2 linked regions of the Rubinisphaera italica genome follow. The protein of the gene in region 2 binds, or shares a complex with, the protein of the main gene of each other region. Links are inferred from orthologs where the notes say so. Each region holds a gene or a part of one and is shown on either strand. Other genes may lie near its edges.

The links.
Region 1: the proteins of Pan54_RS05095 (region 2) and smc are in contact, whole or in part, in a crystal structure (PDB 3ZGX), measured with the Bacillus subtilis proteins. The link is inferred for Rubinisphaera italica from one-to-one orthologs.

The regions. Positions count from the first base shown.
Region 1 is NZ_SJPG01000002.1:8,703-14,990, reverse strand. The notes cover bases 829-5,239. They hold smc (chromosome segregation protein SMC), read right to left. Parts: upstream 4,911-5,239; coding sequence 1,029-4,910; downstream 829-1,028. Other genes in these bases: Pan54_RS25595 (flagellar basal body P-ring protein FlgI), read right to left, coding at 5,035-5,239; Pan54_RS25605 (NAD(P)/FAD-dependent oxidoreductase), read left to right, coding at 829-968. Also shown: more of Pan54_RS25605, read left to right, coding at 1-828; more of Pan54_RS25595, read right to left, coding at 5,240-6,288. UniProt on the Bacillus subtilis protein: Required for chromosome condensation and partitioning.
Region 2 is NZ_SJPG01000001.1:1,325,622-1,330,280, forward strand. The notes cover bases 533-3,314. They hold Pan54_RS05095 (segregation and condensation protein A), read right to left. Parts: upstream 2,418-3,314; coding sequence 1,647-2,417; downstream 533-1,646. Other genes in these bases: Pan54_RS05090 (ATP-binding cassette domain-containing protein), read right to left, coding at 533-1,562; Pan54_RS05100 (TIGR04283 family arsenosugar biosynthesis glycosyltransferase), read left to right, coding at 2,719-3,314. Also shown: more of Pan54_RS05090, read right to left, coding at 1-532; more of Pan54_RS05100, read left to right, coding at 3,315-3,408; Pan54_RS05105 (ABC transporter permease), read right to left, coding at 3,485-4,659. UniProt on the Bacillus subtilis protein: Participates in chromosomal partition during cell division. May act via the formation of a condensin-like complex containing Smc and ScpB that pull DNA away from mid-cell into both cell halves.

The sequences.
Region 1 (6,288 bases), on a different replicon or contig from region 2:
AACTTTCTGATCCATGGAAGAGACCGCTCGATCTGATGACAACAGCATTTGCCCGCGTTGGGACGATCTCGGACAAGCTCTTGATCAGTAAATTAAGAGCTCTTTCTACAAAAGGATCTGTTGAAGACCTGTTTGAGCGAACTGATATTAGCACTTCTGAAGAATTGAAACGACTCGGCTTCTCAGACCGAATGATCAACCATTTTTTTCGACCTTTTCTTGGTGGTGTGTTTCTCGATTCTCAATTAGAAACATCTGCTCGAATGCTGTATTTCGTGTTTCGAATGTTCAGCCAGGGGCAAGCCACTTTGCCAGCACGAGGTATGCAGAGAATACCGGAGCAAATTGGCCGTCATCTGCCTGAAGACTCGATTCAGCTCGGCACAACGGTCGATCGAATTGAGGGCAAGAATGTCGTTCTTGCTGATGGGAAACGTATTTCTAGTCGATGCGTTGTGGTGGCTACGGAGCAGCCTGCGGCGGAAGCTTTTCTGCCGGAACTTCAATCGAAGCGGAAGCCCCGCTCGGTCACCTGCCTTTATTTTTCTGCAGAAAAACCTCCCGTTCAGGAACCGATTCTGGTGCTCTATGGTGAGAAATCGGGATTGATTAATAATCTGTGTGTGCCGAGTCAGGTCTCTGCTGAATATGCTCCTGCAGGTCAGTCCTTAATTTCTGTAACGGTTCTTGATGCTCCAGAAAATAACAATGAGTTACTCAGAGATGTGCAGATCAAGCTGGCAGAATGGTTTGGGAGCGTGGTTGTGCATTGGAAGCATTTGCGCACTTATCGGATTCCTTATGCGCTTCCGAATTTCACTGCACCCGCATTCAATCCTCCACAGCAACCTGTGAAGCTGCGCGATGATATTCTGGTGAGTGGGGACTATCGGGTGAATGGATCGATCAATGGAGCGATGCAGTCCGGAAGAATGACCGCAGAACATATTCTCCATGAGATATTATAAGACGAATGTCGCCTACTCAGTCTCATCATCATGAGAATACGGACGCATGGCTCATCGGATTTAAGCCGCCTTGTTCTCAGGCGATGTATTAATCTCGCCGTTCTCTCCGACATCCTCGAAGCGGACTGTCAATTTTTTCGAGATGCCGGCTTCTTCCATCGTGACACCGAAGATGCGGTCGGAGGCGGTCATAGTGCGTTTGCGGTGGGTGATGACGATGAACTGGGTTTTGTCTTTGAACTGTTTGATGACGTTGGCGAAGCGGTCGATGTTCGCTTCGTCGAGAGCGGCATCGCATTCGTCGAGAATACAGAACGGGCTCGGGCGGCTCTTGAAAATTGCGAGCAGCAAGCCGACGGCTGTCATCGTTTTTTCTCCACCAGAGAGCAGGCTGATACTGCGGAGTTCTTTGCCGGGAGGACGCGCGACAATTTCGATGCCGCATTCGAGCGGATCGGAATCGTCTTCCATAATTACATCCCCTTCGCCACCGCCGAAAAGTTGCCGGAACAGTTCCTGGAACTGAGAGCGGATGGCGGTAAAGGATTCGACAAACATCCGTCGACTCTCGTTATTGATTTTGCGAATGATGTCCTGCAACGTCGCCTGGGCGTGTTTCAAATCCTGCAATTGAGTATTGAGGTGACGGAATCGGTTTTCAAGTTCATCGAGCCCCTGTAAAGATTCAGGATCAACCGCACCGAGGGCTTTGATTTTCTTGCGAAGTCGTGACACTTCCCGGTCGATGTCGTCGCGAACATCCTCGAAGTTTTCCTCAGCCGATTGCCAGGCCCAGACAGGAGCCTGTGCCAATACAGCGGCGAGATCAGATTCGTCTTCGATGATTTCTTCGGTTTCCGTTTGATCCGTAGATTCCCCTTCTTCAGCAGAGACTTCGCTCAGGACTTCTTCCACTTCGGAATCGGTATCGTTCTGATCGTCTTCGCTGACAGTTTTATGGGTGATCAACTCAAGTGCCTGAATTTCTTCTCCCCGTCGGAAGGCTTCGTAAGGTTCGTAGGAAGAGACGCCCGCATTAATTAATTCGGGAATGGAGACCTGGTATTCTTCGCCGAGTTTTTCGAGCAGGCCGTCAAGTTCGGTGTCGATATCGCGGCGTTCGATGCGCAGGTCCTGAACGACCTCTTCCTGAGCGCGTCGTTTATCAGTGATTTGACGTGCCTGTTCGTTACTGCGATCTCGCTTGACCTGAATTTCTGATCGTGAACGTCGAGATCGTTGAGCGTCGATCTGTAGTTGTTCGCCGATCAGGAATAGCTCCGCCAGTTTGGATTGAGCGTTCAGGATTTGCAATTCGAGTCGGCTGCGTTTCTGTAAGGCGGCATCCTGACGCGACATTGCTTCGCTGTATTGAGCCTCTCGCAGTTCGCGATCTTTTTGCAGACGATTGAAAACGAGTTCGACCGAACTGAGTCGTTCTTGGATTTTTGTCAGTTCCACTTTCACCTGATCGTGCTGATGATTGATCTGGCGTTCCTGATCGCGCAGGTTAGTTACCTGCTCGACCAGATGTTCGCCATTCTGATTCAACTCGGCTATTTGCTCGGCGAGTTGAGTCAGTTCCTGCTGCTGGGATTCGCGTTCTGCAATGACGGATGTGAACTGTTTATCGAGCGATTCGAGATCGCTATCAATGCGGGATTGATCTTTGAGAACGCTCTCCAGTTCACTTTTTCGAGTGACCAGTTGCTGTTTCAGTTCAGAGAGTTCAGCCGTTTGTGACTCCATCCATTCCTGCGCATTCGCCAATTCTTCGCCGAGACGTTTTAACAGGGCGTCGAATTCATCCGTCTTTTCATCCAGTCGATTGATGTGACGAGAGAGAGCGGTTAATTCCTGTCGAATCCGCAGGATTTCCGAACGCCGTGAAACGACAGAACCTTCCGCCTGAATGGTTCCGGTTTGAATCACTCCATCATGACCGAACAGGTCACCCTGTTCGGTTAAAAACTGAGTTCCATGCGGGGCCTGCACAGCAAAACGTCGAGCAGAATTGAGTGAATCGACAATCCAGGTATTTCGTAACAGTCGTTCGACGAGTGGTCGATACAGATCTTCGCAACGAACTAGCGTATCGGCTCGTGCAATGACATCGGACGATTGCTGCAGCGTTTGCAGGAATTCTTCATCGACATGCTGGGTAGAATAAGGTTGCGATTTCCCTTGAGGTAATTCTACAAAACTGATGCGACCTTCAAATTGTGTGCTTTGACGATCCAGGTATTCGAGAACTGGAGCGAGTTGATCAACAACGACCATCTGCGAACTGCCATTGAGGGCGATTTCAATCAGAGGAGCATGTTCGAGATCGCATTCGAAGAAGTCGACCAGGATTCCGAGCACATGTTTCCAGGGCGTAAGCGGGCTCTTGCGAGCGCGTTGCAGGATTTCCTGGACGCCGATGCTCAACCCGAGTTGACGCTGTTCCATATCTTCGAGTAACCCGAGTCGCGCTTCCCAGGCGGAACGCTGTTCACGGTCGACGGCTTGCCGAGTGACGATGGCCGAAAGTTGTTCTTCGAGGCTGCGACGACGTTTGAGGATTTCATCAATGCGGCGTTTGTGCTCGCTATGCTTCGCGACGGCTTCGCCGTAAACGCGTTCCGCTTCGGAAACGGCTGACTGACGCTGCTCGATTTCCGTCTGCAGGTCAACGCGTTCCTGTTGCAGTCGTTTTTGAGCAGTCAGAATGGTTTCCTGACGACTCGTCAAATGTTTCAACTGACTTTCAGCCGTCGCCTGTTCCCGCTGACGTTCACCCATCAGTCGACGTTGCTCGTGCTGTTGTTGCCGAGCTTCTTCAATGGCTTGAGAAAGCTCTTGCAATGAAGCGGTACACGATTCCTGCTCAGCTTGCTTTTTCGCGACCGCTTGCCGAGCTTCTTCGCAAAGTTCGTTCTCTGTGCGAATCTCGTCGTCAATATCGTGAACACGTCGCTTCAATTCGGAGCGTTGTTTGCGCAGCAGTTCCGCTTCGCCAGCAACTTCGCGGGCGCGTTCGTATTGATGCCGCAGGGAGGTCTGCAGACTGGATCGCTGCTGCATCAAGGTCGAGAGTTTCGATTCCGTTTCCTGCAGATCCTCGTCAGCTTGTCGATAGCGGTTACGTAACTGTTCGCGCTCGGCTTCAATGCCCGATTGTCGTTCCTGGGATTCTGCGAGTTCCTGACCAGCGACTTCGGCTCGTCCAACGACTTCCTGTTTTCTGGCAGAAAGGATGCGAAGATCGTCGGCGATAATGCCAAGATGTAGAGCATCGTACTGTCTACTGAACTCGCGATATTTGGCGGCTTTGCCGGCTCGACTGCGACAGGCGTTGAGCTGAGTTTCGACTTCATCGACGATGTCTGTCAGACGCAATAAATTCTGGGAGACTCGTTCGAGTTTTCGTTCGGCATCGACACGGCGAGATTTGAAGCGGCTGATTCCGGCGGCTTCATCGAACAGTAAACGTCTGGTGGAGGGATTTCCCTGCAGAACCTGACCAACGCGTCCCTGCTCAATAATACTGTAAGCAGAGGTGGCTGCTCCGGTCCCAGCGAATAGATCGCGGATGTCTTTGAGGCGGGAGGTGTCGCCATTGATGAGATATTCCGAATCGCCCCCCTGATAAAGTCGACGCGTGATTCGAACTTCATCGTAGGGAGCCGCGAGAATGTTCTGTGTGTTGTCGAAGGTGAGCGTCGCTTCGGCAAATCCGCTGGCTTTGCGGGAGCGGGAGCCGTTGAAGATGACGTCAGCCATGTTCTTGCCACGAAGACTCTTAGGGCTTTGATCCCCGAGCAGCCACTTCATCGCATCCACAACGTTACTTTTTCCCGATCCATTCGGCCCAACAACGCACGTAATCCCCGGCGCGAACGCAAATGTTGTGCGGTCGGCGAAGCTCTTGAAGCCGAAGACTTCCAGGGATTTCAACATGACGGATTTCTGACAATAAAATCAGTTCGGCGGGGACCGAACAGAAACGGAGTCAGCCCTCGAGACCACACTTGCGGTTTTGAGGGCTGGACGACGATGCCTGTTGTAGACAGGCCTGCGGTTTTTATTCTTCCTCCTGCTCGGGATAAACCAGTTCCCCGTGCGTTTTTTGTTTCATGAACGTTTTCAGACGTTTAATCGGGTTGGATCCTCGTTCGACCGGTTCAGGTTCTTTCGAACTTTCTGCGGATTTCATTTCCTGCTCGCCGTCTGCATCCGGTTCAATTTCGGTCGCAGTCGGATCTTCGATGATTTCTTCTTCCAGGATTTCTGTCGAGAGAATCGGCTTGGTGGCTTCCTCCTCGTTTTCTTCACTGATTTTGGTGTAAGGGTTCGGCGTCATGTTAGAACGACCAACTTTGGTTTTCTTACCATTACTATTGGCTTGATGAGGTGTATTCCCATCGGGTTTGTCTGGTCGCTGATAATACCGACCGGCTTCTGGCAACATATCGATTCCAATTGGACCTGGCAGATTCAACTGGCGTTCGGCCTGAACGAGCATCTGGGCAATATCGGGATAACTGGCTCCCATTTCGGCAGCAGCGCGAATGACATCGGCGATATTCGTCGAGACAACCTTTCGCTGATCGGGTTCACCAATGCGATACTTGCTGATGACCACCTCGTTGGAGCCGGGAGCACTATTGACCATGATATGTGGTCCCGCTGTCAACGCGAGTGGAGTGTGGAATTGCAGTTTGTCGCCAAAGAGAACGATTTCGGCTTTCTGCCGATGTGTCAGATGAATCATCGGCTCGCCACCAATTTTCAACTCGTGGAGTTTACATTGGTCATTGAGTAGTTCACCGCGTGCAAATGGTTCGTTCTCATCAATCGTGGTCATCCCGCGGAATGCCCCATAACGAGTTTCCAGAAGAGGTTCGTCCATGAGCTGACGTAAGTAGGCGAATGTCTCTCCTTCTTCAACGACGGTCATTGCGGTTAGAGCAAACACGCGGAATGCGGGAACATCCCGAGCCGCAATATACAGTGTTTCGAGCCCGGCAGGTTCGCCGAGATAGGACAACGCAACGGCGGAATGAAAACGGCATTCAAAATAGTCAGCCGTCAGGCCATTTTTGAGCATGGGAATCGCATCAGGGCCAATCGCTTCGAGCTGCAAAGCGGCTTGTTCCGCTTTTTCTGGAATCAACAACTCTTTTTCAAGTCGCTCGAGTCGAACCTGGCGTTCAATTTCGGTTTCGCGGAATGCAATATTCTGAATCACCTGCACGTAACGGGGGAAGTTGTCTTTGTAAGCGGGATGAATTTTCAGAACGAGTTTCTGATCGGTTTTAGCTTTGGCAAGTGGCTC
Region 2 (4,659 bases):
AGATCTGGTTGATCATTGCTGAAATCGGAATTGTTCGAATCCTCTTTCTCCTGAAATTCTTTCTTGATTTGCTGCAGGTAAGGCTCGACTGTTCCCTGATAAGTTATCGTGCCCCCTTCTTTCCCAGCGGCTGGTCCCAGTTCAATCACACTATCTGCTTTGGCAAGAATATCGCTGTGATGTTCAATCGTCAGGACTGTATTGCCATGCTCAACTAACTGACGGAGAAACTTGACAACGGGAAGCCGATCAGCTGGATGCAGTCCGTTAGTTGGTTCATCAAACAGATAAAGAGTGTTCACGAAATCGTTATTCAACGCTGACATCAGCACAACCCGCTGAAATTCTCCTTGCGATAATGTGCGAATCAATCTATTGAGTTGTAGTGAGCCTAAACCGAGTTCGAGCAGGAGAGCAATCCTCTTCTGCAGAACAGTTCGCAGTGACTGAGAGATTGAAGAACTCAGGGAACCAATTCGATTTAAATTCTCGTTGAGCTCCTGCAACGTGAAATTTTGAATTTCTGCATAAGTCAAAGGACTGTTTGACGTTGAATCAGCTGGGAGAAATCTGGCCAGTCGAGCCACTTCTCTTAATCCTGATCCCTCGCACCCCTCGCACAAATGTGTCGATTTATTTGTCACCTGGATTCCACGTCCAGAACATTCAGCACATGCACCTATGGGAGAAGTCGGCCGAAACAATTGAGGTTCGAGTTCCGGATAAATCGTGCCACACTGGGGACATTCCGGCTCGCTGGAAAAGAAATATCCTTGCCATTCGCGATCACGTTCATCGGAAATCGGGATGCGATACTGAATTCCTGCAACTACTTCTTCTGCCAGAATTAGACAACGCCCCTGTCCGATATTGAGAGCCTGTTCCACACTCTCTGCGGTTCGAGAATTCTCGGTCTTCTCGGATTTGAGGCGATCCACAATCACCAGGAAACTGGCCGTTTTTTTGCTTTTCGAGGTTGTCCCGGAAAAGTCCAGAAAGCGATGGAACCCTTCATTCTCCCAGAAGGTTTTTTCCTCCTGAATAGCAGCTTCGAGCTGATCGACTTTTTTCGCCTGTACGCGCACGGGAATACAAACCTGAAATCGTATGCCTTCCGAAAACTGTGAAATCTGTTGCAGGACGTCGGCCAAATATTGGGGACGAACACCAAGCCGACATTGAGGGCATTGCAATTCGCCTGAGTCGATCAGCAGTCGTATGATCAACTCATCGAGCTCTGCAGTTTGTGAAAGTGTCGTATTGCCGAACCGAGGTTGATTTCGCAGGCCGATCGCAATGGTCGCGGGCAGATTGTCGATGCGATCGACATCGGGACGCTCCAGCTGATCGAGCAAATTTCGAGCAGAGGTCGAGAGCGTTTCAAAGTAACGTCGCTGACTTTCCGCATGCAGCGTATCGAAAGCCAGACTGCTTTTTCCGGAACCACTCACGCCCGCCAGAGCGGTCCATTGATGCAGCGGAATTGTGACGGAAACATTCTGCAGGTTATGAACCCGAGCCCCGATGATTTCGATCGTTTTTTCAGAACTCGACTCGGACATACATGAAAATTCTTCGTAGGACAGGCGATTGGCCTGTCTATTCAAGAGGCTTATTCAGATAATTGATGGAATGGATTTCCTCCATCAATCAGCATCTTCGTTGTCCCGGTCGACATTTTCAAGCGGCGGCAGAATCCAGATGTCCGCAAAATCCTGCTCCTGCTCGGCTCGATAATGGTGGTGCCTTAAGAGTTCCAGAATCGCCAGAAACATTCCGATCGATTTACTGCGATCGTCTTCTTTAGAAAACAGATCCTGAAATCGAACCCGACCCGTCTCGCGAACCTGTTTTCCGATCTGTTCGACATAGACATGAATGGGCGTCTCGTCGAAGCGGACGGTTGCTTCTCCGTCTTTCGTTTTCTTCTTGACGATTCGCGCAAACGCCCCGACCAGGTCCCAGATTTCCAGATCTTTAATCACATCATCAGCGACGGAACGTTTCGAAGAAGGGCGTTCATCAGCCAGGCGGGGATATCGATCCTGCCAGGCAAGCGCTTGCTCCTGCAAAGCTTCAGCAGCTTCCCGCAATTGCTGATACTGCAACAGATGTTGCACCAGATTCTGGTTCGTCTCCTCAGCTTCAACTTCCTCTTCCTGCTCGACGGTTTCATCTTTAATCAACGCCAGCCGACTTTTCATCTCCAGCATAGCCGAAGCAGCGACCAGAAAATCGGCTGCGATATCAAAATCAATAATTTCGAGAACTTCCAGATATTCCAGAAACTGCTTCGTAATATCTGCCAGCGAAACCTCCAGGACATCGACTTCCTGCTTGCGTACCAGATACAACAACAGATCCACAGGACCGTTGAAGAAATCTTTCACATCAATTTGATAAGAAGTGGCTTGCATGAAGTTTTTACATGTAGGTCAGGCAGTGCATAACGAATTGGACTTAGAATTCTCAAGAACCACGGATGGACACGGATAATCACGGATAGAATGAATCTACGTTTATCCGCGTCTATCTGCGGTTCTTTTTCTCATATAAGATTGACTCTCTTCTCAAACTTGGCGTCTTGGCGGTTCAATATGGAATTTCAGCGCGCTATCCTGTAATCAGTATCGACGGAATAATCCGAGCGACGTGAATAAGTGATGCAGTTTCGCAAAGTTACCTCCTTTACCACAGGAGGAAGTGAGTAAATGACCAATGGACATTTCAATTGTGATCCCGGCTCTCAACGAAGCCGAGCGAATAGGGCGGTTGATTGATTCTTTACGTAACTTGCCAGATTTCGGAGAATTGAATTGTGAAATCATCGTTGTCGATGGCGGGAGTCAGGATGAAACTTTCGAAGCAGCCAAAAACGCAGATCTTGTTCTGAAAAGTTCTCGGGGACGTGCGATTCAGCAAAACACAGGAACAGAGCAAGCCCGCGGAGAAATTCTACTATTTCTGCATGCAGACTGTGAATTAACGGCCGGGACATTGCTCGATGCAAAGTCCCAACTTGTTAAGCCGGGGGTGATCGCAGGTTGCTTCTCGCAGAAAATCGATGCTGCTTCTTACAGATATCGAGCGATGGAATGGGGAAATCGTCAACGGGTGCGCTGGCTCGGCTGGTCTTATGGTGATCAGGGTCTGTATTTGAAACGAGACATTTTCAACAGTCTCGGCGGCTTTCCCCAAGAGCCATTTCTGGAAGATTTGATCTTCTCAAAGCGACTTAGAAAACTGGGACGAATTGCTGTCTCGCGACAAAAAATCATCGTCAGCCCCCGCCGCTGGCAAAAACAAGGGCTCTTCCGGCAAACGCTCAGAAACTGGACCATCATCACGCTTGCTCATTGCGGAGTTTCCCCGACGAGATTAGCGAAGATGTATCCGAGTGTGCGGTAATCGTAGGTCAGGCTGTGCATGACGAATATAGACGTCTCACATTCATCTTGTCAGGCACAGCCTGACCTACGGCTTTTTACGATGAAAGATTCTCCGCCACGTCCGTTCGATAGGCTGTCAGTCCGGGAATGAATCCGACTAAGGCGGCCAGACCGATCATCACGGGGATGATGGTCAGTTCCATCGGATCGAAAACGAGTGGATCGATGATGAGTCCGGTGCTGGCTTCGAGGATTGGGCTGGCGAACATGATCAGTCCATGTCCGAGCAGAATTCCAATGATTCCTCCAGCCAGACAAAGAATGATGGATTCGGTGAGGATGATTGAAAAGACTGCCATACGGTCTGCTCCGAGTGCCCGCATGATGGCGATTTCCCGTTTTCGTTCCGACATCGAATTATAGATGCTGACAAAGATGCTGACTCCCGAAACCACAATGATGATTGCGGTCAGATTGATCAGAATCAGCCGGACATTGCCAACCAGGTAAGTCATCAAACGCTGCATCGGGCGAATCGGATTGACGGCCTGAGCTTTGAATCCCTCTTTCAGGTCTGCAGAAAACTCAATGGCACGAGATTGAGCCAGTGTCGGATTCTTTGGATCTTCTTTCATCCGGACGAGAATGGCCGTCACTTCCTTCTGCAAATCTGGCGTGGCGTGATCGTGATGATGGGCGTGGTCGTGACCACTATGATCGTGACCGGCGTGAGCTTCCATCTCCTTCAAATCAGCAGCGTGATAGGCTCGAACTTCCGCTTCCGTTTCCCCAAAGAATTCCATTTCCCGATCAATCGCTTCCTGAATCGGTTTCTCGTGGCCTGCAATCGCATAAAAACCATTCAGGTTGACGAAAACCGTCCGGTCATTCGGAGTAGCAGTCGCTTCGAGGATGCCGACGATTTTGAATTTTTCATCGTGGACATGATCATCCTGACCGGCATGCACCATTTGAAATTCGTCGCCAATTTTCCAGTTGTTCTCTCTGGCGACGCTGGATCCAATCACCGATTCCCATTTCCCATTCGGCCACTCTCCACTCGTACGAAACTTCTTTCCCTGTGCGTATTCGACGGCAAAATATTCAACAGTCGTGCCGAGAATTGGAAAATTTCCCTGTTCAGTGCTGTCGCCTAATGCAATCGGCACGGCGATGCCGATGTGCTTGTTTTCTTTTAGCTCTTCGTAGTAACGGTACGGCAGGTTTTCGATGGGAGGAGCGATGCGGTAAACCGTATTCAGAACCAGAT